Regions from separate parts of the Neorhizobium sp. 05N33 genome, predicted to be linked through region 4. Evidence: predicted binding sites of a transcription regulator. Region 4 holds the regulator's gene; each other region holds the start of a gene.
The links. The regulator PhoB, encoded in region 4, activates phosphate uptake and scavenging genes when phosphate is short. The targets are predictions, from matches to a motif close to TGTCATNNANCTGTCAT.

Region 1 (5,476 bases), on a different contig from region 4:
CGACCGTGCCGTCCTTGGCGCGGGCGGCGATGATCGACACTTCGCGTTCGAAGGGCACGAAACTTTCCAGAATCAGTGGCACGCCGCCGAGCGCCTCATAGGCGCCGGCGGGTTTGTCCTCGGCGGAGCGGAAGACGCGCTGGCCCTTGCCGTCATAACCCATCCGGCGGGTCTTCAGGACGCCTTGGCCGCCGAAATCGGCGAGCGCCTTTTCGAGGTCGGACTGGCTGTCGACGGCATGGAATCGGGCGGTCTCGATGCCGCAGGAATTGAGAAAGCGCTTTTCGGTCAGCCGGTCCTGGGAGACGTCGAGCGCCTTGGCCGGCGGATAGACCGGCACCGAGCGCTGCAGCACCTCGGCGGCGGTGACCGGCACGTTCTCAAATTCGTAGGTGACGACGTCGCAGCGGCTGGCGAGTTCGGCGAGCGCTGCCGGATCGTCATAGGCGGCAGTGATCTGGGCGTTGGCGACCTGGGCTGCCGGGCAGTCGGCCTGCGGTTCGAGCACGATCGTGCGGAAGTTCAGCCGGGCCGCGGCCATGGCCAGCATGCGGCCGAGCTGGCCGCCGCCGATGATGCCGATCGTGTGGACAGTCATGGAGCCTCGTCGATTGGGTAGTCGGCAACCGCCGCACTCTGGCGGGCGCGCCATTCGTCGAGCCGGTCGGCGATCTCATCGTCGTTGAGCGCGAGAACCGCGGCTGCCAGCAGGGCGGCGTTAATGGCGCCGGCCCGGCCGATGGCAAGAGTACCGACCGGAATGCCTGCCGGCATCTGGACGATCGACAGCAGGCTGTCCTGGCCGGACAGCGCCTTCGACTGAACCGGCACGCCGAAAACCGGCAGCGGCGTCATGGCGGCGGTCATGCCGGGCAGGTGTGCCGCACCGCCGGCACCGGCGATGATGACCTGGAACCCTTCGGCGCGGGCGCCCTTAGCGAACTGCATCATCCGCTCCGGCGTGCGGTGCGCCGAGATGATACGGGCCTCGTAGCCGATATCGAGCGCTTCCAGCGTATCGGCGGCGTTCTTCATGGTTTCCCAGTCGGACTGGCTACCCATGATGATGGCGACGGCAGGTCTTTCAGACATGGCGGGACCCTTACGCGATAATGTCGGGAACAATCTGATCTTCGAGCTGAGTCATCTTGTCCTTCAGCGACAGTTTCTTCTTTTTCATGCGCTGCACGCGAAGAGCGTCGCAGCCGACCTGGATCATGGCATTGATGGCGGCGTCGTAATCCTCGTGTTCCTGTCGAAGTTTCGCGAGCACCAGCCGGACATCCGCCTGTTCCTGATCTGCCATATTCCAGTCCCCATTCTCACGCCCGGCATTTCAGCGGTCGCCGGCATTCTCCGCAAGCCTCTACCACCAAACCGCGTTAACGGGAAGTTAGACAAGGTCACGAATTTGCCTCCTTGAAACCATGATTTCACCTTCGACAAAGCCAGCCGATCGTGTCACACTTCCTTCGTAAACCTGAAGCCTCGGCATTAGGGAATGCCGTGGTAGGTACTAAGGAAGGAACATGCCACATGACCGTCCAGGCTCATATCGCATCGCTTGAAAAGAAGCATGGTGCTTTGGAGGAGGAGCTCCAGGCAATTCTCGCGTCACCCTCCGCCGACGACCGTGAAATAGCCGATCTCAAGCGGCGTAAGCTGCGCATCAAGGACCAAATGCAGCGCATAAAGGCATCCACGCGTCATTAGTTCCTCAGTAGGAGAACCCGCCGCTCGCCCATTGTTTCATCAGTTAGAGGCGCATAATGAAGGCGGCAAAATAATCCAGAAATATCAATGACAAGGTTCTGGTCGTGGTGCGGGGGACCACAAAATCCAAAAAGATTTAAAAGCCCCGGTCGTCACGACCAGAATTGATCGAGCCACAGGTTCAGCCTGTCGAAGCCCTTGCTATTGACGGAATAGATGCGCCGCGTGCCTTCCGCCGTCACATTCACCAAATTGCTGTCCAGAAGCGCCTTCAAGTGCTGCGACACCGCGGGCCGGCTGATTGGCAGGCCTTGCGCAAGTTCGTTTACGGTTTTCGGGGCGCGCCGCAATTCCTCCAGCAGATACCGCCGGTTAGGATCAGCTATGGCTGCAAAGGGGTCAACGGTTGTCATGCGTTGAACTTACGGTAAACGCCCGGTGACGGCAAGATTTATTGTGCATCGCAACAATATGGATTGCCTTATTTTGCGTTGCTTTTTTAGCGACGCCGCGCCTGCATTGCCGGGTCAGAACGGCAGGCCGTCCCACAGCAGTTTCAATCCCGCACAGAATGCCAGACCGTAAGTCATCGGATAGAAGGTCTCCGCCTTCAGATGCTTGACGATGGCCGCGCCGAGCATGGTCGCGATCAGGGCCACCGGCAGTAGCGTCGCGGATATGGTGAGGTTCTCCGCGTCGAGCGCGCCCAGCAGGAAATAAGGGATGACCTTGACCGCGTTGACGATCGCAAAAAAGCGGATGCTGGCGCCGGTGTAGGATTTCGGATCGAGCCGCATCGGCAGCACGTAGATCTGGAAAGGCGGTCCGCCGGCATGGGCGACGAAACTTGCGTAACCGGACAAGGCGCCCCAGAACGTGGCGGCGGCCGGGCGGTGCGGCAGGGGAGCCCTCGGCTGGTTGGAGCGAGGACCGTAGACCTGCCAGAAATAACGCACGGTAAACAGGAGCGTCGCCGCGGCGATGACGAGGCGCAGCGCATTGTCGGAGACATAGGCCGAGGTCGCCCAACCGAGCGCGATACCGATGATGCCGCCGGGCAGGATCATCAGCAGCGTTCTGGGATCGTTGAAGTTCCGCCAGGACCATAATGCGACGATATCCATGACGATCAGGATCGGCAGGAAGATCGCCGCCGCCTTGACCGGGTCCACGGCGAGCGACATCAGCGGCACACCGAGCAACCCGATGGCGCCGCCAATGCCTCCTTTCGAGAGGCCGACAAGCAGAACGGCGGGGATGGCGAAGGTGAAGAACGCGAAGCTAAGCGTATCGGGCATGAAGACTCAGGCGGGTGATGAGGGAATGGTTGATCCGGCAGGCGGTCCGGTCTATCGAATTTGCGGACAGAAAACGAGTGCGGATTTCATAAGTCGATCCGCCGAACGGGAAGAAACATGACCGGACAGGAAGACCGCTGCCGCCTGGTGCTGATCGTGCCGCAATATGACGATGCCGATCAGCAGGCCAAGGATCTCGAAGCAGCACTTGCCGGCGGCGACGTCGCCTCGGTGATCGTGCCGCAATATGGCCTCGACGACCAGGCGTTCCAGAAGCGCGCGGAGGCACTGGTCGAACTGATCCAGGCGGCGGGTGCTGCCGCGCTGATCTCCGGCGACAGCCGGGTGGCCGGGCGCATCAAGGCGGATGGCCTGCATCTTGGCGGAGACCTCACCGAGCTGGGAGAGGCGATCGAGAAATTCGTGCCGAAGATGATCGTTGGCACCGGCGGGGCGGGCGACCGGCATCAGGCGCTTGCGATCGGCGAACATCGTCCCGACTATATCTTCTTCGGCAAGCTCGACGGTGATATCAAGCCGGAAGCACATCCGAAAAACCTCGCGCTCGGCGAATGGTGGGCATCGATGATCGAGATTCCCTGCATCGTCATGGGCGGCACCGATACCTCCTCGGCGCTTGCCGTCGCGGAGACCGGTGCGGAGTTCGTGGCGCTCAGGGAAGCGGTATTTTCCAACCCCCAGGGCCCCGGCGCCGCGGTCGCCGAAGTCAACGCAATTCTGGACGAAAAAGCGCCACGGTTTGGGGCTTGATGGAGCCCATGCCGTCGAACCGCCTTTCCCGCGTGATTCTCAAAGGGCTGCTGGCGACGTTCATCGCTTCGGCGGCAATGCCTTGCCTTGCGCTGGCGCAGGCGAATTCCAGGGCCGTGACCCGGCCGGTGGAGCCCAATTTCCAGCCGATGAAAAAGGGTCGGGTCGAGATCCAGCCGGTTCCGGGCTCAGCAAAGGGAACCAAGGAGCCAGATGGCCAGCCGAGCGGGATCGTTCCCTCGGGCGGCGTCGAACTCTACCAGCGGATGGGCGCAGCCCTGCCGCCCGCGCCGCCTGAAAAAGCCTATACCGGTACCGTCGACGATGCCTACGGGGCCTACCAGCGCGGGTTATACCTGACGGCGCTCGACAAGGCGCTGACCCGGGCCGGGGCCGGCGATGCAGCGGCCCAAACCCTGGTCGCGGAGATGATGACCAAGGGGCTCGGCATCAAGCGGGATGCGAAGACAGCGGCATACTGGTATCAGAAGGCGGCGGAAGGCGGCGATCCAGCTGCGATGTTCCAGTATGCGCTGCTGCTGATGACCGGCCGGGATGTGCCACGCGACAAGCGGCAAGCCGACGATTTCATGCGCAAGGCGGCAGAGGCCGGCAATGCCTCGGCGCAGTTCAACTGGGCGCAGATCCTGGTTTCCGAAAATCCCGGCGACAAAGGCCTGCGTCTGGCACTGCCCTTCTACGAAAAATCCGCAAGGCAAGGCGTTGCCGATAGCCAATATGCTGTGGCGCAAGTCTATGTGGCGCTGAAGGACCTGCCGGCGGAAAAAAAAGCGCGGGCCCGCGAATGGCTGGAGCGTGCCGCAGATGCCGGTTTCGACACCGCGCAGCTCGACATGGGCCTCTGGATGGTCAACGGCATCGCTGGAGAGCGCAACTACGAAAAGGGTTTCGAATGGCTACGGATCGCGGCCCATCGCGGCAATGTCGTGGCCCAGAACAAGCTCGCCCATCTCTATATCAACGCGCTCGGCACCCGGCCCAATCCGGTCGAGGCGGCAAAATGGTACGTGCTGTCACGCCGCGCCGGCCTGCAGGACCCTGAGCTCGAAGATTTCTATCTCGGGATCAACGAGGAAACTCAGCGCCAGGCGATCGACGCAGCGAACAAGTTCCGGCGTGGGTGAGGCCTGCTCCGGCAAAGCCGGAGCAATCGATCCAGTGAATCGATTGCAGGGCCGAACGCGCTGAGCCAAAGCGAAGCGGCCGGGAGACGGTGCGGCAAATAGCCGGCCCGATCAATTCGCCGACAAAGCGTGGCCGACGATCATCGCGTGACCTCCCGCCAGTAGGGCAATCACGAAGATCCAGAGAGCGATATAAAGTACCGGCCTATCGGCAGCCCTGCGGTCGAAGCGTCGGGTCAGCGCAAAGATCGCGGTCGAGACGAGCGCGGCGGCCGGGATGATCGAGAGCGCGAAGGGGGCCGGTGCATAACGGTCGGGTGTGCCGTCGAGGCCGAAATGTACGGCAAGGTCTGCACCTGGCGTTATCGTGAACCAGGCTGCGAGCGATGCCGCGGCCATGGTGGCAAGCAGCGCGAGGCTCAAGGTCAGCGGCAGCGTAGCCTTCATCCTGCTTCCTCCGTGATACAGCCGGGACAAGATGGACCCAGTTTTGCAGACGTGGTCAATGGCGGCAATGCCCGCATTCCCGCAGACGACTTGAATTTCGCG
Region 2 (5,476 bases), 440 kb from region 4:
AAGTCGTCCGGTCGGTGGTGAAATGGATGTTCACCCGCCGGAACACGATCACGGTCGCCGCAAACAGAAGATAGCGGATGTCCGGCAGAAAATGATGGCTGAAGAAATTGGCATAAATGGCGATCGCCAGAAGCCCTGTCTGCCAAATTGGCGGATAATGGCTGAAGCGCATGTCGAAGATGCGGATCGTGCGGGCCATGAAGGAGCCGACTGCCGCATACATGAAGCCGGAAAACAACGGCATGCCGCCGATCTGGAGAAGCGATGTTTCCGGATAGGCCCATGACCCCATATGGACCTTGAATATCTCCATCACGGTTCCCGTGACGTGGTAGACGAGGATGACCCGGGCTTCCTCCCAGCTTTCCATCTTGAAGCGCAGGAACAAGATCTGGACCGTCAGGGCGGCGAGGAACAGGAAATCGTAGCGATGGACCGGCCAACCGGGTTGCCAGATGACTTTGGTGATGAGCAGCAGCGCCAGCATCATCGCCGCGAACAGGCAGGCCCAGGCCTGTTTCAGGCCGAACAGGATGAATTCTGAAAGCCACCATGGAAGCGGCGCGAGTGCGGCGCGAATAACAAGTCGCAGCGGCTCGAGGTAAGGCCCGGTCTCGTGTGCCGCCGGTCGTTCGCGATAGCCTTGATCCATCCGCCGGTCGGCCTATCAGCTATGGGCGAAGATATCGGCCTCTTCCCAACCCAGCAGGTCCAGCTTCGCCCGCGTCGGCAGGAATTCGAAACAGGCCTGGGCCAGTTCGGCGCGCTTGTCGCGCACCAGGCGGTAGGTCAGCTTGTCGCGCAGCGCATGCAGGTGGAGCACGTCGGAGGCCGCATATTCGAGTTGCGCCGGCGAAAGCACCTCGGCTGCCCAGTCGGATTGCTGCTGCGCCTTGGAAACGTCGACGTCGAGCATTTCCTTGAGATTGTCCTTGAGCCCGTGCCGGTCCGTGTAGGTGCGGGTCAGCCGCGAGGCGATCTTGGTGCAGAACACCGGCGTCGTGGTCACGCCGAACGTATGGAAGAGCACGGCGATGTCGAAGCGGCCGTAATGGAAGATCTTCTGGCGCGACGGATCGGCGAGCATGGCGACGAGATTGGGAGCTTCGTTCTGGCCGGCCGCGATGCGGATCACGTCTGCCGAACCGTCGCCCGGCGAAAGCTGCACGACGCAAAGCCGGTCACGACGGGGCACGAGGCCGAGCGTTTCCGTATCGATGGCGATCGCCCCGGTATATCGGGCTGCAGCGACCGCCGGAATATCGCCTTCATGATACCTGATCTCTGCCATGTCCGTCTCCGTCTGCCTGTCTGCAAAGATTCGCTATAAACCACGTTTTTCGCCAGGGATATGGGTGATCTTGGGAAGGCCGCACCGCCAGCGGTCAAATGTGTTTCATTACGCGACCGAATCCTGCGCGGGCATTTGCTCAGCCTTGCAGCTAATGCATTGCTGCATTGCAACCAAGTGGCTTGGCCTGCTTAAACGATTAGCCTATATGTTTGGTCATCGGGCGACGCACTCCTCCTCCCAGTGTTGCCTGATACGGATCGACAACATCCTCCTCCTCCCAGTTGTCGATCAAGTTTAAAGCCTGGCGCACCCTCCTCCCGCGCCAGGCTTTTTCCGTTTCTGGAGCAGGATTTCCTTCAAAACATTGCTTTTGCCTTACGACAGCCGAGGTGCCGCGATCTGTGATTGGCGTCACGTAGGTGTCACGCACCGCCGATATACGAAACCTCGCCTTCCCTTTGAACTTTTCGTGAGGTTACTATGCGCAAGATTTTTGCCGCTCTGGTCGTTTCGACCGCGCTCGCCGGCGCCGCCCAGGCTGCCACCGTTTATCCGCTGGATCGCGCCACGATCCTCAGCGGCTCCCCCTTCGATTTCAAGGTCGAGTTCAACTCCGTCGTAAAGCCGGAGGACGTCAAGATCACCGTCAACGGCCAGGATTACAAGACTGTTCTCGGCAAGGAAGTCCAGTTCGTCGCGGAAGAAAAGAACAAGGACAAGATCCTCGGTTCTGCCGTCATCCTGCGCGGCCTGACCATCGCCACCGCCGGCGATTACAAGGTCGAGATTTCGGCCGGTTCCGAGACCAAGACCGTCACCTGGAATGTCTACGGCACGGGTTCTGCCCCGAAGGCCAAGAATATCATCTTCATGCTCGGCGATGGCCTTTCGGTCGCGCATCGCACAGCTGCCCGCATCATGTCCAAGGGCATGACCGAAGGCAAGGCCAACGGCCGTCTCGCCATGGACGACCTCGACCATATGGCCTTCGTCGGCACCTCGGCGACCAACGCTGTCGACACCGACTCGGCCAACACGATGTCGGCCTACATGACCGGTCACAAGACCGCCGTGAACGCGATCGGCGTTTATGCCGACCGCACGCCGGACTCGCTGGACGACCCTAAGGTCGAAACGATTGCTGAAGCACTTCGCCGCCAGACCGGCAAGTCGATCGGTATCGTCGCCACCTCCGAAATCGAGGACGCGACGCCTGCCGCCGTCGTCTCCCACACCCGTAACCGCAACGACAAGGCCGATGTCGTCGGCATGCTGCTAGGCGTCAAGCCGGACGTGGTGCTCGGCGGCGGTTCTGCGTATTTCCTGCCGCAGGCGACTGCCGGCTCGAAGCGCAAGGACGACAAGGATTATGTCAAGCTCTTCAAGGATGCCGGCTACACGCTGGCCACCGACAAGAACGAACTTGCAGCCGGCGCAAACGCCAATGGGTTGCTGCTCGGCCTCTTCCATCCTGGCAACATGGACGTCACGCTTGACCGCGAATTCCTGAAGAAGGGAACCGTCGAAAAGTATCCGAACCAGCCGGGTCTGGTCGCCATGACCAAGGTCGCCCTCGATCGTCTTTCCAAGGATCAGGATGGTTTCTTCCTGATGGTCGAAGGATCCTCGATCGACAAGATGTCCCATCCGCTCGACTGGGACCGTGCCGTCATCGAAACCATCGAATTCGACCAAGCGATCGCGGTTGCCCGCGAATTCCAGAAGACCCATCCCGACACGCTGATCGTTGTCACCGGCGACCACACCCATGGCGTTTCGATCATCGGCACGGTTGACGACGACAAGCCGGGCACCGAGATGCGCGAAAAGGTCGGCACCTATGCCGAAGCCGGCTTCCCCAACTACAAGGACGAAAACGGCGACGGTTATCCGGACAAGATCGACGTTTCGCGCCGGCTGTTCCTTGCCGCCACCAACGGCCCGGACCACTACGAAACCTTCCGCCCGAAAATGGATGGCCCGTTCGTTCCGGCGATCCAGAACGAGAAGAAGGAATACGTTGCCAATGAGCAATACAAGAACGTGCCTGGCGCGGTCTTCGTTCAGGGCAATCTCCCGAAGAGCAGCGACAGCGGCGTTCACTCCGTCGACGACGTCGTCCTGCAGTCGTCCGGCCCCGGTTCGGAAGGCTTCAAGGGCTATATGGAAGAAAGCGACATCTACAAGGTGCTCGCCGATACTTTCGCGCTCGGCACCAAGCAGACCAACTAAGGTCTGACGCCCCGCCGCACCCGTGGTAGAACAACGCTCCCGGCCGAAACGCGGCCGGGAATAGCGTTTCAGGAGGGTTTCATGGAAAAGCTCTTTTCAAAGGGTTTCAGCCGCCGCTCCGTGCTCGGCCTGGCCGCCGCCGCAGCTCCGCTGCTTGCGGCAGCCCGTTCCGCCGCCGCTGCCGATGACCTCGGTTTTAACGAACTCTATGGCAAGTACAGCGTTCTCGGCCTGGAATTTTCCGACAAGGTGAAGAAGCTGGCGGGCCGCGAAGTGGCGATCCGCGGGTTCATGGCGCCGCCGCTGAAAGCGGAAGCGGCTTTCTTCGTGCTGACCGAAGTGCCGATGGCGCTTTGCCCCTTCTGCTCCTCAGATGCGGACTGGCCCGATAACATCGTCGTCATCTACCTCCACCGCAAGCAGACATTCACCCAGGCGAACGAAACGATCGAGGTGCGCGGCACCCTTGAGGTCGGCTCCTGGAGAGATCCCGATACCGGATTTGTCAGCCTCCTGAGGATCCGCGACGCTGCATATCAGGGCGCGTGAACATGCTTTCCTTGCGCATAGACAATCTGGCCATGTCATTCCCCGGTCTGAACAGCCCGGTTTTGCAGGTCGATTTTCTGACGATCGCAGCCGGCGAGCGCGTTGCCGTCACCGGCGGCTCCGGTTCCGGCAAGAGCACCTTCATCAATGTGATCACCGGGCTTGAGCGCCCCACCTCCGGAAAGGTCGTCTGGAGCGGCGAGGATATCGCCCGGCTTTCCGAGACCGCGCGCGACCGCTGGCGGGCAGAACATGTCGGCCTCGTGATGCAGGATTTCCATCTTTTTCCCGGCCTCTCGGCAGTCGAGAACGTGCTTCTGCCGGCGCGGCTGGCGCGGGTCGCCGATGCGGCGCTGATCGCCCGCGCCCACGATCTCCTCAAAAGCGTAGGCCTTTCCCGCCCGGGCCAGAAGATCGAGACCATGTCGCGCGGCGAAATGCAGCGCGTGGCGATCGCTCGCGCGGTGTTACGCAAACCGGGCGTGATCGTTGCCGACGAACCGACCGCGAGCCTTGATGTCGAGGCCGGCGAGACAGTCGGCCGGCTGCTTCTGGATATGGCCGGCGAAACCGGAAGCACTCTGATCGTCGTTTCCCATGACCAGCGCCTGATCGACCGGCTCGATCGCCGCATCACGCTTAGCGCCGGCCGCATCGTTTCCGACAGTTTTCGCGAAGAGGTCGCGGCATGATCCGCTTCATTGCCGCCGATCTGCGCCGCCTCTGGCTTGGCGCTGTGGTCGTTGTGCTGCTGGTTGCGCTCGCCACCGCTCTCGGCGTCACCGTCACGCTGCAGGAACGCGCCCTGCGGCTCGGCAGCGCCCGCGCCGCCGACAAGTTCGACCTGGTGATCGGCGCGGCCGGCAGCGAAACCCAGCTCGTGCTCTCCTCGATCTTCCTGCAACCGGCGCCGCTGCCGCTGATGCCGGGCGACGTGCTGGCAAAACTCTCGAAGGATCCGCGCGTCGCCTGGGTGGCGCCGGTCGGCTTCGGCGATTCCTTTGCCGGCTATCCTTTGGTCGGCACCACCCGCGCGCTGATCGGCAGTACCGTGTCCGGTTTTGCCTCGGGTCGCATGTTCGAGAAAGAGGGCGAGGCGGTGGTCGGGGCGGCAGTGAAGCTGCCGGTCGGTGCCGAAATCAAGCCCATGCACGGCACGGCGGCGATGGGCGGTGAGACCCATGCGGGCGTCGTATATCACGTCACCGGCAAGCTGCCGCCAACGGGGACGCCTTGGGATCGTGCCATTCTGGTGCCGATCCAGGCAGTCTGGCACGTCCACGGCCTCGGCCACGATCATAGGCATGAGGAAGAAGAGCACCACGAAGACAGAGCGGCGCAGGTAACGCAGGCTGCGGCCGCCACGGATGAGCATGGCCATACGCCACTGGAAGCGGCGCG
Region 3 (5,476 bases), 180 kb from region 4:
GCGCATTTCCTTGTCATTGCCTGTCGGGATGACGCGCTGGTAATCCGGGAAGGTGCCGTCGATCAGCTTCGAGGTCATGACGATCGAGCCGATTGTGACGCGGATCTTGGCGTCCGAAACCTCGACCGTGACCACCGATTCCGGATCATCGACCAGTTTCTGGAGTTCGCCGACCGTCTTGCGGGGAATGATGATGCCCGGCATGCCTTCGGAACCCGATGGCGCCTTCACATCGGCGCGGGCCAGGCGGTGACCATCGGTCGCGACTGCGCGAAGCTTCAGGTCCCCATCGGCTTCGATCGTGTGGAAGAATATGCCGTTCAGGTAATAGCGGGTCTCCTCGGTGGAGATCGCGAACTGGGTGCGGTCGATCAGCATTTTCAGATCGGTCGCCTTCAGCTTGAACGTATGCGTGAAGCTGCCGGCGGTGAGGTCGGGGAAGTCGGATTCCGGCAGGCACTGCAGCGAGAATTTCGAGCGGCCGGATTGCACCGTCATCGAGCTGCCGTCCGGATTGGTGGCGAGCAGCACTTCCGAACCATCCGGCAGCTTCCGGACGATTTCGTAAAGCAGGTGCGCCGGAACCGTCGTGGCGCCGGCAGTCTCGACCATGGCCGGAAGGGCTTCGGTGATTTCGAGGTCGAGGTCGGTCGCTTTCAGGTCGAGACCGGCGCCGGACGCGCGCATCAGCACGTTGGAGAGGATCGGGATGGTGTTCCGTCGCTCCACCACGCGATGCACGTGGTTCAGCGACTTCAGAAGGTTTGACCGCTCAAGAGTAATACGCATGGACGCAATCGCTTTCGACCGTGGCGATCCGGCAGGGCCGGACCCTGATATTCTGCCGGCTTTGGGCCAGCCGGATGATGTGGACCGGCAAAATGGCAGACAACCCGTTCGAAAAGCAAGAGGTGAACAAGGCGTTAGCAAGTCATTTCGCATCTGTCTCACGCGCTGCACACAGAAAATATGCGTTCTCAACAGCTTGGGCTTTACTTGCCGAAGCCGGTCCGCTTGCCCATAAAGGCACATGACCATCCTTTTGTGCGTGACGCCCCTTGACCGATGACTTGAAGAGCAGCCAGCGCGGCTATCGCGTCGCCAATACTTTCGTGGCCGCGCGGCCATTGGAGCCGGCGCTTTATCTGGTCGCGACCCCGATCGGCAATCTCGGCGACATCACGTTGAGGGCGCTGGAGACACTCTCCGGCGCCGATGTGCTCGCCTGCGAGGATACCCGGGTGACCCGCGTCCTGCTCGACCGCTACGGCATCGTCAACCGGCCCTATGCCTACCATGAGCACAATTCCGACGACGTCGGACCGAAGCTGATCGCGGCTTTGGAAGAAGGAAAGTCCGTGGCGCTGGTCTCCGATGCCGGCACCCCCTTGGTCTCCGATCCCGGTTACCGGCTTGGTCAGATGGCGATCCAGGCCGGCCACAAGGTCGTGCCGATCCCCGGCGCCTCTGCGCCGCTCGCAGCGCTCGTCGGTTCCGGCATGCCGTCCGACGCGTTTCTGTTTGCCGGTTTCCTTCCGGTCAAGGACAAGGGCCGCCGCGACCGGCTGGCCGAGCTTTCGAAAGTGCCGGCAACGCTGATCTTCTTCGAATCGCCGCATCGCATCGGCGCAACGCTCGCCGCTGCCGCCGAAGTGCTCGGAACTGGCCGGCGCGCAACGGTCTGCCGCGAATTGACCAAGACTTTCGAGGAGTTCCGCCGCGGTACCCTGGAGGAACTCGCCGCCTATTACGACGACGACCGCGTGGTGAAGGGCGAGATCGTGCTGCTTCTGGCGCCGCCCGAGGCCGAGGAGCCTCCCGGCGAAGTCGAGGTGGACGTGCTGCTGCGCCGGCTTTCAACCTCTATGCCAGCCGCGAAAGCCGCTGCCGAGGCTGCGCGGCTCACCGGACTTGCCCGCAAGGTTCTTTATCAGCGGCTCCTGGAGTTGAAGGGCGAGGATGGCGGCGGAGCGCAATGACAACAGCCTGAACCGGCGAAAGGCCGAGCGGCAGAAGGCTTATAAAAGAGGCCATCTCTCCGAGTATCTCGCCGCGCTCTATCTGTTTGTGAAGGGCTACCGCATCCTTGCCATTCGCTATCGCACAAAGATCGGCGAGATCGATCTTATAGCCCGCAAGGGGGACCTTGTTATATTCGTCGAGGTCAAGGCGCGCAGAGGCGAAAGCGAAGCCATCGACGCAGTCGGCTACATGACCCAGAACCGTATTCGCGCGGCAAGCGCGCTGTGGCTTTCGAAGCGGAAGCATGTAGCGACGCTTTCACAGCGCTACGACATTATTGCAGTGCTTCCAGGGCGTCTGCCGCGGCATTTTCCCGACGCATTCTAACGAACAAATCAAGTGTCCTTGCTCTGTTAGAAAAATGACATAAAACTGTAACGGTGGTGTCATGGGAGGACCCTATTTGGGGGCCGACACCAATCAAGGTGGAGGAAATAATAATGTTGAGAAAACTCTCAATGGCCGCATTCGCGGTCGCGCTGTCGGCAACGTCGTCGCTTGCTGCGACGGAAGTCACCTGGTGGCATGCCATGGGTGGCGAACTCGGCAAGAAGCTTGAAGAAATCGCTCAGAAATTCAACGAGAGCCAGTCCGACTACAAAGTCGTTCCGGTCTATAAAGGAAGTTATCCGGAAACGTTGACCGCCGCGATCGCCGCGTTCCGCGCCGGCCAGCAACCGGCTATCGTCCAGGTCTTCGAAGTTGGCACCGGCACGATGATGGCTGCCAAGGGCGCCGTCTATCCTGTCTACAAGCTGATGGCGGACGAAGGCGAACCCTTCGACACCAAGACATTCCTGGCTCCGGTTACCGGCTACTATTCCGATACGAAGGGCAACATCCTGTCGCTGCCCTTCAATTCCTCCACTCCGATCATGTATTATAACAAGGACGTCTTCAAAAAGGCCGGCCTTGATCCTGAAGTTGCTCCGAAGACCTGGAAGGAAGTCGAGGAGTTCTCGAAGAAGATCGTTTCCTCCGGCGCTGCCAAGTGCGGCCTCACCTCGGCTTGGATTACCTGGGTCCAGACCGAAAACCTTTCGGCGCTGCATGATAAGCCTTTCGGCACGCTGCAGAACGGTTTCGGTGGCGTGAAGTCCGAATTCACCTTCAACGGTCCTCTGCAGGTCAAGCACTGGGCAAACCTGAAGAAGTGGCAGGACGAAGGCCTGTTCAAGTATGGTGGCCCGGTCGGTGGCGACCAGGCGGCGACCATGTTCTATTCGCAGGAATGCGCCATCACGATGAACTCCTCCGCAGGCCGCGCCGGGGTCATCAACAACGCCAAGAACTTCACGCCGGGCTTCGCTCCGCTGCCTTATTACGACGATGAGATCAAGGAGCCGAAGAACTCCATCATCGGCGGCGCCACCCTCTGGGTGCTGAACGGCAAGGATAAGGCGACCTACAAGGGTGTAGCCAAGTTCTTCAGCTATCTCTCCAAGCCGGATGTCCAGGCTGATTGGCACCAGTTCACCGGTTATCTGCCGATCACCAATGCTGCTTACGAACTCGGCCAGAAGCAGGGCTATTACGAAAAGAACCCCGGCTCCGACATCGCCATCAAGCAGATCACTCGCGGTACTCCCTCGGAAAATTCGAAGGGCGTGCGGTTCGGCAACTTTACCCAGGTCCGCACCATCATCGACGAGGAGTTCCAGGCACTCCTCGCCAACAAGAAGGACGCCAAGCAGTCGCTCGACAGCGCAGTGCAGCGCGGCAATGCGCTTCTGCGTGAATTCGAGGCGGCCAACTCGAACTGATCGTTCCGATCTCCGCAGGGAGGACCGGCTACCGCCGGCCCTCCCTTGCTTGCTTATTACGTTGTGGTGAGGGAACGGTGGATACCAAAAGAACAACCTTCAATAACCGCCTGCTGCCCTATTTGCTGCTCGCGCCCCAGCTCGCTATCACGCTCGTCTTCTTCATCTGGCCTGCCGCGCAGGCAGTGAAGTCTTCATTCGAGCGGGAAGATCCCTTTGGTTTCTCTACCGTTTTCGTCGGATTGACCCATTATCGGCAGCTGATCGAGGACCCGAACTATCTGGATGCACTTTGGCACACCGCCGTATTCGCGGTGTCCGTAACCATCCTTTCGATGATGCTCGGCCTTGCGTTCGCGGCCGCGGTCAACCGCGTGACGCGATCCGCCAGAATCTATACCACCCTGCTGGTTTGGCCTTATGCCGTCGCCCCTGTCGTGGCGGGCGTCCTGTGGTGGTTTCTCTTCAATACATCCACCGGTCTGCTGCCCTTTTTCCTTGAGCGCGTCGGCATTCGCTGGGACCATGATCTCAACGGCACGCATGCGATGATCCTGATCATCATTGCGGCAGCCTGGAAGCAGATCTCCTACAACTTCCTTTTCTTCCTGGCCGGGTTGCAGTCGGTGCCGCAGTCGCTGATCGAGGCCGCCGCGATCGACGGTTCGGGCCCGGTGAGGCGCTTCTTCACCATCTCTCTGCCGCTTCTGTCGCCGACGACGTTTTTCCTGTTCATCATCAACGTCAACTACACGATGTTCGACACCTTCCCGATCGTGGATGCCACGACGGGCGGCGGGCCCGCGCAGGCGACGACCACGCTCGTCTACAAGGTCTATCAGGACGGTTACGTCGGTCTGAACATCGGTTCGTCCTCGGCGCAGTCGGTGTTGCTGATGTTGATCGTGATGCTGCTGACCTTTGTTCAGTTCCGCTTCGTCGAACGCCGCGTCCAGTATTGAGGAACGATCATGGTTGAAAACCGCCCCTTCCTGACTTTCCTCACCCACGCATTCCTGATCCTGGGATTTCTGGTGGTCGCGCTGCCGGTCTATGTCGCGATCATGGCGTCGACCCATGACGTCTCGACGCTGATGAGCGGGCCGGTCCCGCTTCTGCCGGGCTCGCATTTCATCGAGAACTATTCGACCATTCTGACGAGTGCCGCTGCCGCTCACGGCCTGCCCAATTATTCGCACATGGCGCTGAACTCTCTGATCATGGCGTTGACGATCACGGTCGGAAAAATTGCCATCTCGATCCTTTCCGCCTTTGCGATCGTCTATTTCCGGTTTCCTTTCCGGCTACTGGCTTTCTGGATCATCTTCGTCACCCTGATGCTGCCGGTCGAGGTGCGCATCATGCCGACATACAAGATCGTCGCCGACCTCGGCATGTTGAATTCCTGGGCCGGTCTGACTGTCCCGCTGATCGCATCGGCCACGGCGACCTTCCTGTTCCGTCAGTTCTTCATGACAGTCCCGGACGAACTTCTGGAAGCGGCCCGTGTGGACGGAGCCGGCCCTATGAAGTTCTTCCGGGACATTCTGCTGCCGCTCTCGCGCACCAATATCGGCGCGTTATGCGTCATCCTCTTCATCTATGGCTGGGTTCAGTACCTCTGGCCGCTCCTGGTGACCACCGACCCCGGTTATTACACGCTGATGATGGGGATGAAGCGCATGGTCACG
Region 4 (5,476 bases):
GGAGACGCACCACGTTGTCACCGGCCGGAACGGCCAGCATATGTTCGCCGCGCATGGCGGCAACCAAGTCGCCCGCCGGCACCTTGGCCTTCACGCCGAGCAGCAGGCCTTCGCCGCGGATATCCTCGATGACGCTGGGGAAACGATCCTTTAGGCTGGCTAGCCCCTGCCGCAAGACCAACGTGACGTCGCGGACATTTTCCAGGAAGCCGTCCCCCAGGATCACGTCGAGCACGGCATTGCCGACCGCCATGGCCAGAGGGTTGCCGCCGTAGGTGGTGCCGTGGGTGCCGGCTGTCATACCGGACGCAGCTTCCGCCGTGGCAAGGCAGGCCCCGAGCGGGAACCCGCCGCCGATGCCCTTGGCGAGCGCCATGATGTCGGGCGAAACGCCCGTCCATTCATAGGCGAACAGTTTGCCGGTGCGGCCGACGCCGGTCTGGACCTCGTCGAAGATCAACAGCAGGCCGTTGTCGTCGCAGATCTGCCGCAGCGCAGCCAAGAATTCCTTTGGAACCGGCCGGATGCCGCCCTCGCCCTGGATCGGCTCGATGAGGATCGCCGCGGTCGCATCGGTGATCGCAGCCTTCAAAGCGTCCATATCGCCGAACGGCACCTGATCGAAGCCTTCGACCTTGGGGCCGAAACCTTCGAGATATTTCGCCTGGCCGCCCGCAGCGATGGTCGCCAACGTGCGGCCATGGAAGGCGCCCTCGAAGGTGACGATGTGGAAGCGTTCCGGATGGCCCTTCACGAACTGGTAGCGGCGCGCGGTCTTGATGGCGCATTCGAGCGCCTCCGCACCGGAATTGGTGAAAAACACCTTATCCGCGAAAGAGTTGTCGGCGAGGCGGCGCGACAGCGTCTCCTGGCCGGGCTGCTCGAAGAGGTTGGACGTGTGCCAGACCTTGTCGGCCTGCGCCTTCAGCGCGCCGACGAGATGCGGGTGGCCATAACCGAGCGAATTGACGGCGATGCCCGCGCCGAAGTCGAGATATCGCTCTCCACTTTCCGTCACAAGCCATACGCCCTCGCCGCGTTCAAAACGCAGCGGAGCCCGGGCAAACGTGTCGAAAAGCGCGGCTTCAGCCATGGCGACATCACTCCTCTAGGCAGTCAAAAAAGGCCGACAAAACCGGCCAGAAAAACCAAAAATGCCGCCCACTGGGCGGCGGGGGCACTATCGGGGTTTAGGCCGTCAATGTCAACAAAGCTCGGTGTTTTAGGCGCGTTACGACCGGAACCCGACAGGCGCTGGCTTCTGTGACAAAAAAGACTCTCCATCACAGCAAGTTGGGGAAAACCACGAAATCGAATCCCGCAGATTCCTCCGACTCTTGCCACGGAGTCAGCCTCACACTAGGTTAATGATCAATTACTAGACTGCATGCGGCGGAACTAGTCACCTCAAGCATAGATATAGTGGGTGCTGCGAAATGATTTTCGCAGCAAAGGTGGAAGGATTCTGCATGCCAGCAACGTTCAAAGGCGGAGAACGGGCATGAACTGGACAGACGAGCGTGTCGAGAAGCTCAAAAGATTGTGGTCGGAGGGCCTGAGCGCCAGCCAGATCGCAGCACAACTTGGTGGCGTAAGCCGAAATGCCGTGATCGGCAAGGTGCATCGTCTCAGCCTGCCGGGCCGGGCGAAAGCTGGCGGTACGGTTGCGACCGGCCGCGCATCGGCTGCCAAGCGCACGACATCGGCGCCGCGGGCTCCGAACTATGCGTCGCGGGTCACGACCCGGACCGTTACCCGCGCCGTCGGCGCGACGATGGTCAAGGAAGAGATCGAGATCGAACCCTACCAGGAGATGGAATATCGTCCCGCCTCCAACGTAGTCGTGCCGATCTCCCGCCGCCTTGCATTGACGGAACTCACCGAGCGCACCTGCAAATGGCCGGTCGGCGACCCGCTCAAGGAAGACTTCCACTTCTGCGGCTGTGAATCCCCGGATGCATCGCCCTATTGCGGTTACCACGCAAAGCTTGCCTACCAGCCGGTCAACGAGCGCCGCAAGGTTGCCGCTCGGGTCTGAGCGGCGGCGCGACACGAGGCGAAATCGAAGGCGGGCTCAGGCCCGCTTTTTGTTGTGTATGGCAGATATGCCGGCCAAGCCTTGCTCCGGATCGGCATTCCACCTATCTGAAAGACAGTGAGGACGACCTCCCCCATTCGGGCAGAAACTCCGGGACGGCCCGGAAAGCACCCCAGGAGGTCATCATGCGCACGACACGCGACCGTATCCGCCATGCCATCAGCTTCGAACTGATCGGGCTTGCTCTCATCACACCACTCGGCTCCTTCGCCTTCGGCATGCCGGCCGCCGATATCGGCGTGGTCGGCATCGGCAGCGCGACGATCGCCACTGGCTGGAACTATCTCTACAATCTCGGCTTCGACCACCTGATGCAGCGCTTTACCGGCGGCACGCAGAAAAACACCGCCATACGCGTGGCGCATGCGGTGCTGTTCGAACTTGGACTGCTGATCACGCTTCTGCCGCTGATCGCCTGGTATCTCGGTATAAGCCTCGTCCATGCGCTGACGATGGACGTGTCGTTCGCGGTCTTCTACGTGGTCTATGCCTTCGTGTTCAACTGGGCCTACGACCGGATTTTTCCGCTGCCGGAATGGCAGCGGCAGACCGAGGCGGCTTAAAGCCGCCTCTCAGGATTCCATTGAATAACCCGCGCCGCGGACGGTGCGGATGACATCCTGCATATTGGAGAAGTTGAGCGCCTTCCTGAGACGCCCGACATGCACGTCGACGGTGCGTTCGTCGACATAGATGTCGTGACCCCAGACGCCGTCCAGAAGCTGCGACCGCGAAAAGACGCGGCCGGGCGAGGCCATCAGGAATTCCAGCAGGCGGAACTCGGTCGGGCCAAGGCGCACTTCGCGGCTCTTGCGGTGAACGCGATGAGTTTCCCGGTCGAGTTCGATATCGCCGCAGCGGAGAACGCTGGAGAGCACCTCGGGACGGGCGCGGCGAAGCATCGCCTTGACGCGGGCCATCAGTTCAGGCGTCGAGAAGGGCTTCACCACATAGTCGTCGGCACCGGTGGCGAGGCCGCGAACACGTTCGCTCTCCTCGCCGCGGGCCGTCAGCATGATGATCGGCAGGCGCTCCGTTTCCGGGCGCATGCGCAGCCGGCGGCAGAGTTCGATGCCGGAAACGCCGGGCAGCATCCAGTCCAGGATCAGGAGGTCCGGTACCCGCTCCTGAAGCCGAATTTCGGCTTCGTCGCCCCGCAAAACGGTATCGACCTCATAACCCTCGGCTTCCAGATTGTAACGAAGAAGCACGCTCAGCGCTTCTTCGTCTTCTACGACAGCGATTTTCGGCAGCATTCTTGGCCTGCTCCGTCAGTTCTATTCGGTGATCGCGCCGAGCGTGTTCGACGAGTCGTCCTTCGGACGGTCGCCTTCCGGCTGGGCGCCCGTCGTCATGTAGTAGATGGTCTCGGCGATGTTGGTGGCGTGGTCGCCGATACGCTCGATATTCTTGGCGCAGAACAGCAGATGCGTGCAGGTGGTGATGTTGCGCGGATCCTCCATCATGTAGGTGAGGAGCTCGCGGAACAGCGAGGTGTACATCGCGTCGATTTCCTCGTCGCGGCTGCGGATCGCCTCGGCCTTTTCCGCCGAACGCGTCGAATAGACGTCGAGGACGTCCTTGAGCTGCACGAGGGCGAGATCGGAGAGATGCTCCAGGCCGCGGGCGAGCTTGCGCGGAACGCCGGTGCCCTGAACCGCGATGACGCGCTTGGCGGTGTTCTTGCCAAGGTCGCCGACGCGCTCCAGATCGGAGGCGATGCGCAGCGAACCGACGATCTCGCGAAGGTCGGCTGCGACCGGCTGGCGGCGGGCGATCGTGATGATCGCCTTGTCGCCGATCTCGCGCTCGGCGTGATCGAGGATCACGTCGTCGGAGATGACCTTCTGGGCGAGTGCGGCATCGGAATTGACCAGCGCGCGCACGGCGTCCGAGCACATCTGCTCGGCGAGGCCGCCCATTTCGGAGATACGGCGGCTCAGGTATTTCAGTTCGTCGTCATAAGCCGACAGGATATGGGTCGATGCCATCTTCTAGTCCTCAAAATTGATTTTCAGGCGGCACAGTCGACTGGATCAGCCGAAACGGCCCATGATGTAATCCTGGGTGCGCTGGTCGTCGGGATTGGTGAACATCTTGTCGGTGTCGTTCTCCTCGACGAGCTGGCCGAGATGGAACATGGCGGTGCGCTGCGAGACGCGGGCAGCCTGCTGCATCGAGTGCGTCACGATGACGATCGTGTAGTTGGCACGAAGTTCATGGATGAGTTCTTCAACCTTGGCGGTCGCGATCGGATCGAGAGCCGAGCAGGGTTCGTCCATGAGGATGACTTCCGGCGACACGGCGATCGCGCGGGCGATGCACAGACGCTGCTGCTGACCGCCGGAGAGGCCGGTGCCGGATTCATGCAGGCGATCCTTGACTTCGGTCCAGAGGCCGGCGCGCTGCAGGCTCGCCTCGACGATCTGATCCATGTCGGCCTTGTTCTTGGAAAGACCGTGGATGCGCGGACCGTAGGAAATGTTTTCGTAGATGGTCTTCGGGAACGGGTTCGGCTTCTGGAAAACCATGCCGACGCGGGCGCGAAGTTCCACGACGTCGATGTTATTGTCGTAGATATCGTCCGTGTCGAGGGTGATCTTGCCGGTGACGCGGCAATTCTCGATCGTGTCGTTCATGCGGTTGAGGCAGCGCAGGAAGGTGGACTTGCCGCAACCGGAAGGACCGATGAGAGCCGTCACAGTGTTTTCGCGGACGTTGAGGTTCACGTCGAAAAGCGCACGCTTTTCGCCGTAATAAACAGAAACGTCCTTACCGATCATCTTGTGGGAAGCATCGCTCATCTTTTGGTCCAGCGCCTTTTCTACTGCCGATTCTGACATCATATTCATTGTCATACTCCTTCTACCAGCGCCGCTCGAAGCGACGCCGCAAGAGAATTGCGCCAACATTCATTAGGATGAGAAACAGGAGCAGGATGATGATTGCTCCCGAGGTACGCTCGACGAACGCGCGCTCAGCTTCGTTCGCCCACATGTAGATCTGGACCGGCAGCGCCGTCGACGGGTCGAGCGGCGTGGTCGGATAGTTGGCGACGAAGGCCACCATGCCGATCAGGAGCAGCGGTGCGGTTTCGCCAAGGGCATGGGCGAGGCCGATGATGGTGCCGGTCAGGATGCCCGGCATGGCAAGCGGCAGGACATGGTGGAAGATCGTCTGCATCTTCGAGGCGCCGAGCCCGAGGGCGGCAGCACGGATCGATGGCGGCACTGCCTTCAGTGCCGCGCGGGTCGCGATGATGATCGTCGGCAGCGTCATGAGGGTGAGCACCAGACCACCGACGAAGGAGGCGGAACGCGGCAGGCCCATGAAGTTGACGAACACCGCCAGACCGAGCAGACCGTAGACGATCGAGGG

Region 1: a site for PhoB is predicted at 1,460-1,476, ahead of AC1DLT_RS10645 (YdcH family protein). Genes of this name have one in related genera too.
Region 2: a site for PhoB is predicted at 1,704-1,720, ahead of AC1DLT_RS08335 (alkaline phosphatase). Genes of this name have one in related genera too.
Region 3: a site for PhoB is predicted at 2,385-2,401, ahead of ugpB (sn-glycerol-3-phosphate ABC transporter substrate-binding protein UgpB). Genes of this name have one in related genera too.

What each region holds. Positions count from the first base shown of each region.
Region 1 covers NZ_JBFTNK010000003.1:390,152-395,627, forward strand. Annotated here, with positions in the region: gene AC1DLT_RS10630 (5-(carboxyamino)imidazole ribonucleotide synthase) at 1-598, opposite strand, end outside; gene purE (5-(carboxyamino)imidazole ribonucleotide mutase) at 595-1,092, opposite strand; gene AC1DLT_RS10640 (YdcH family protein) at 1,103-1,306, opposite strand; gene AC1DLT_RS10645 (YdcH family protein) at 1,537-1,713, shown strand; gene AC1DLT_RS10650 (ArsR/SmtB family transcription factor) at 1,866-2,126, opposite strand; gene AC1DLT_RS10655 (sulfite exporter TauE/SafE family protein) at 2,241-3,011, opposite strand; gene AC1DLT_RS10660 (thiamine phosphate synthase) at 3,129-3,782, shown strand; gene AC1DLT_RS10665 (tetratricopeptide repeat protein) at 3,782-4,927, shown strand; gene AC1DLT_RS10670 (hypothetical protein) at 5,039-5,374, opposite strand.
Region 2 covers NZ_JBFTNK010000002.1:787,563-793,038, reverse strand. Annotated here, with positions in the region: gene AC1DLT_RS08345 (DUF817 domain-containing protein) at 1-652, opposite strand, end outside; gene AC1DLT_RS08340 (ribonuclease D) at 668-1,291, opposite strand; gene AC1DLT_RS08335 (alkaline phosphatase) at 1,775-3,526, shown strand; gene AC1DLT_RS08330 (hypothetical protein) at 3,608-4,075, shown strand; gene AC1DLT_RS08325 (ABC transporter ATP-binding protein) at 4,078-4,767, shown strand; gene AC1DLT_RS08320 (ABC transporter permease) at 4,764-5,476, shown strand, end outside.
Region 3 covers NZ_JBFTNK010000002.1:533,757-539,232, reverse strand. Annotated here, with positions in the region: gene dnaN (DNA polymerase III subunit beta) at 1-789, opposite strand, end outside; gene rsmI (16S rRNA (cytidine(1402)-2'-O)-methyltransferase) at 1,059-1,979, shown strand; gene AC1DLT_RS06950 (YraN family protein) at 1,960-2,349, shown strand; gene ugpB (sn-glycerol-3-phosphate ABC transporter substrate-binding protein UgpB) at 2,463-3,785, shown strand; gene ugpA (sn-glycerol-3-phosphate ABC transporter permease UgpA) at 3,863-4,747, shown strand; gene ugpE (sn-glycerol-3-phosphate ABC transporter permease UgpE) at 4,757-5,476, shown strand, end outside.
Region 4 covers NZ_JBFTNK010000002.1:349,760-355,235, forward strand. Annotated here, with positions in the region: gene AC1DLT_RS05965 (acetylornithine transaminase) at 1-1,093, opposite strand, end outside; gene AC1DLT_RS05970 (GcrA family cell cycle regulator) at 1,502-2,038, shown strand; gene AC1DLT_RS05975 (PACE efflux transporter) at 2,224-2,661, shown strand; gene phoB (phosphate regulon transcriptional regulator PhoB) at 2,671-3,354, opposite strand; gene phoU (phosphate signaling complex protein PhoU) at 3,376-4,089, opposite strand; gene pstB (phosphate ABC transporter ATP-binding protein PstB) at 4,135-4,950, opposite strand; gene pstA (phosphate ABC transporter permease PstA) at 4,964-5,476, opposite strand, start outside.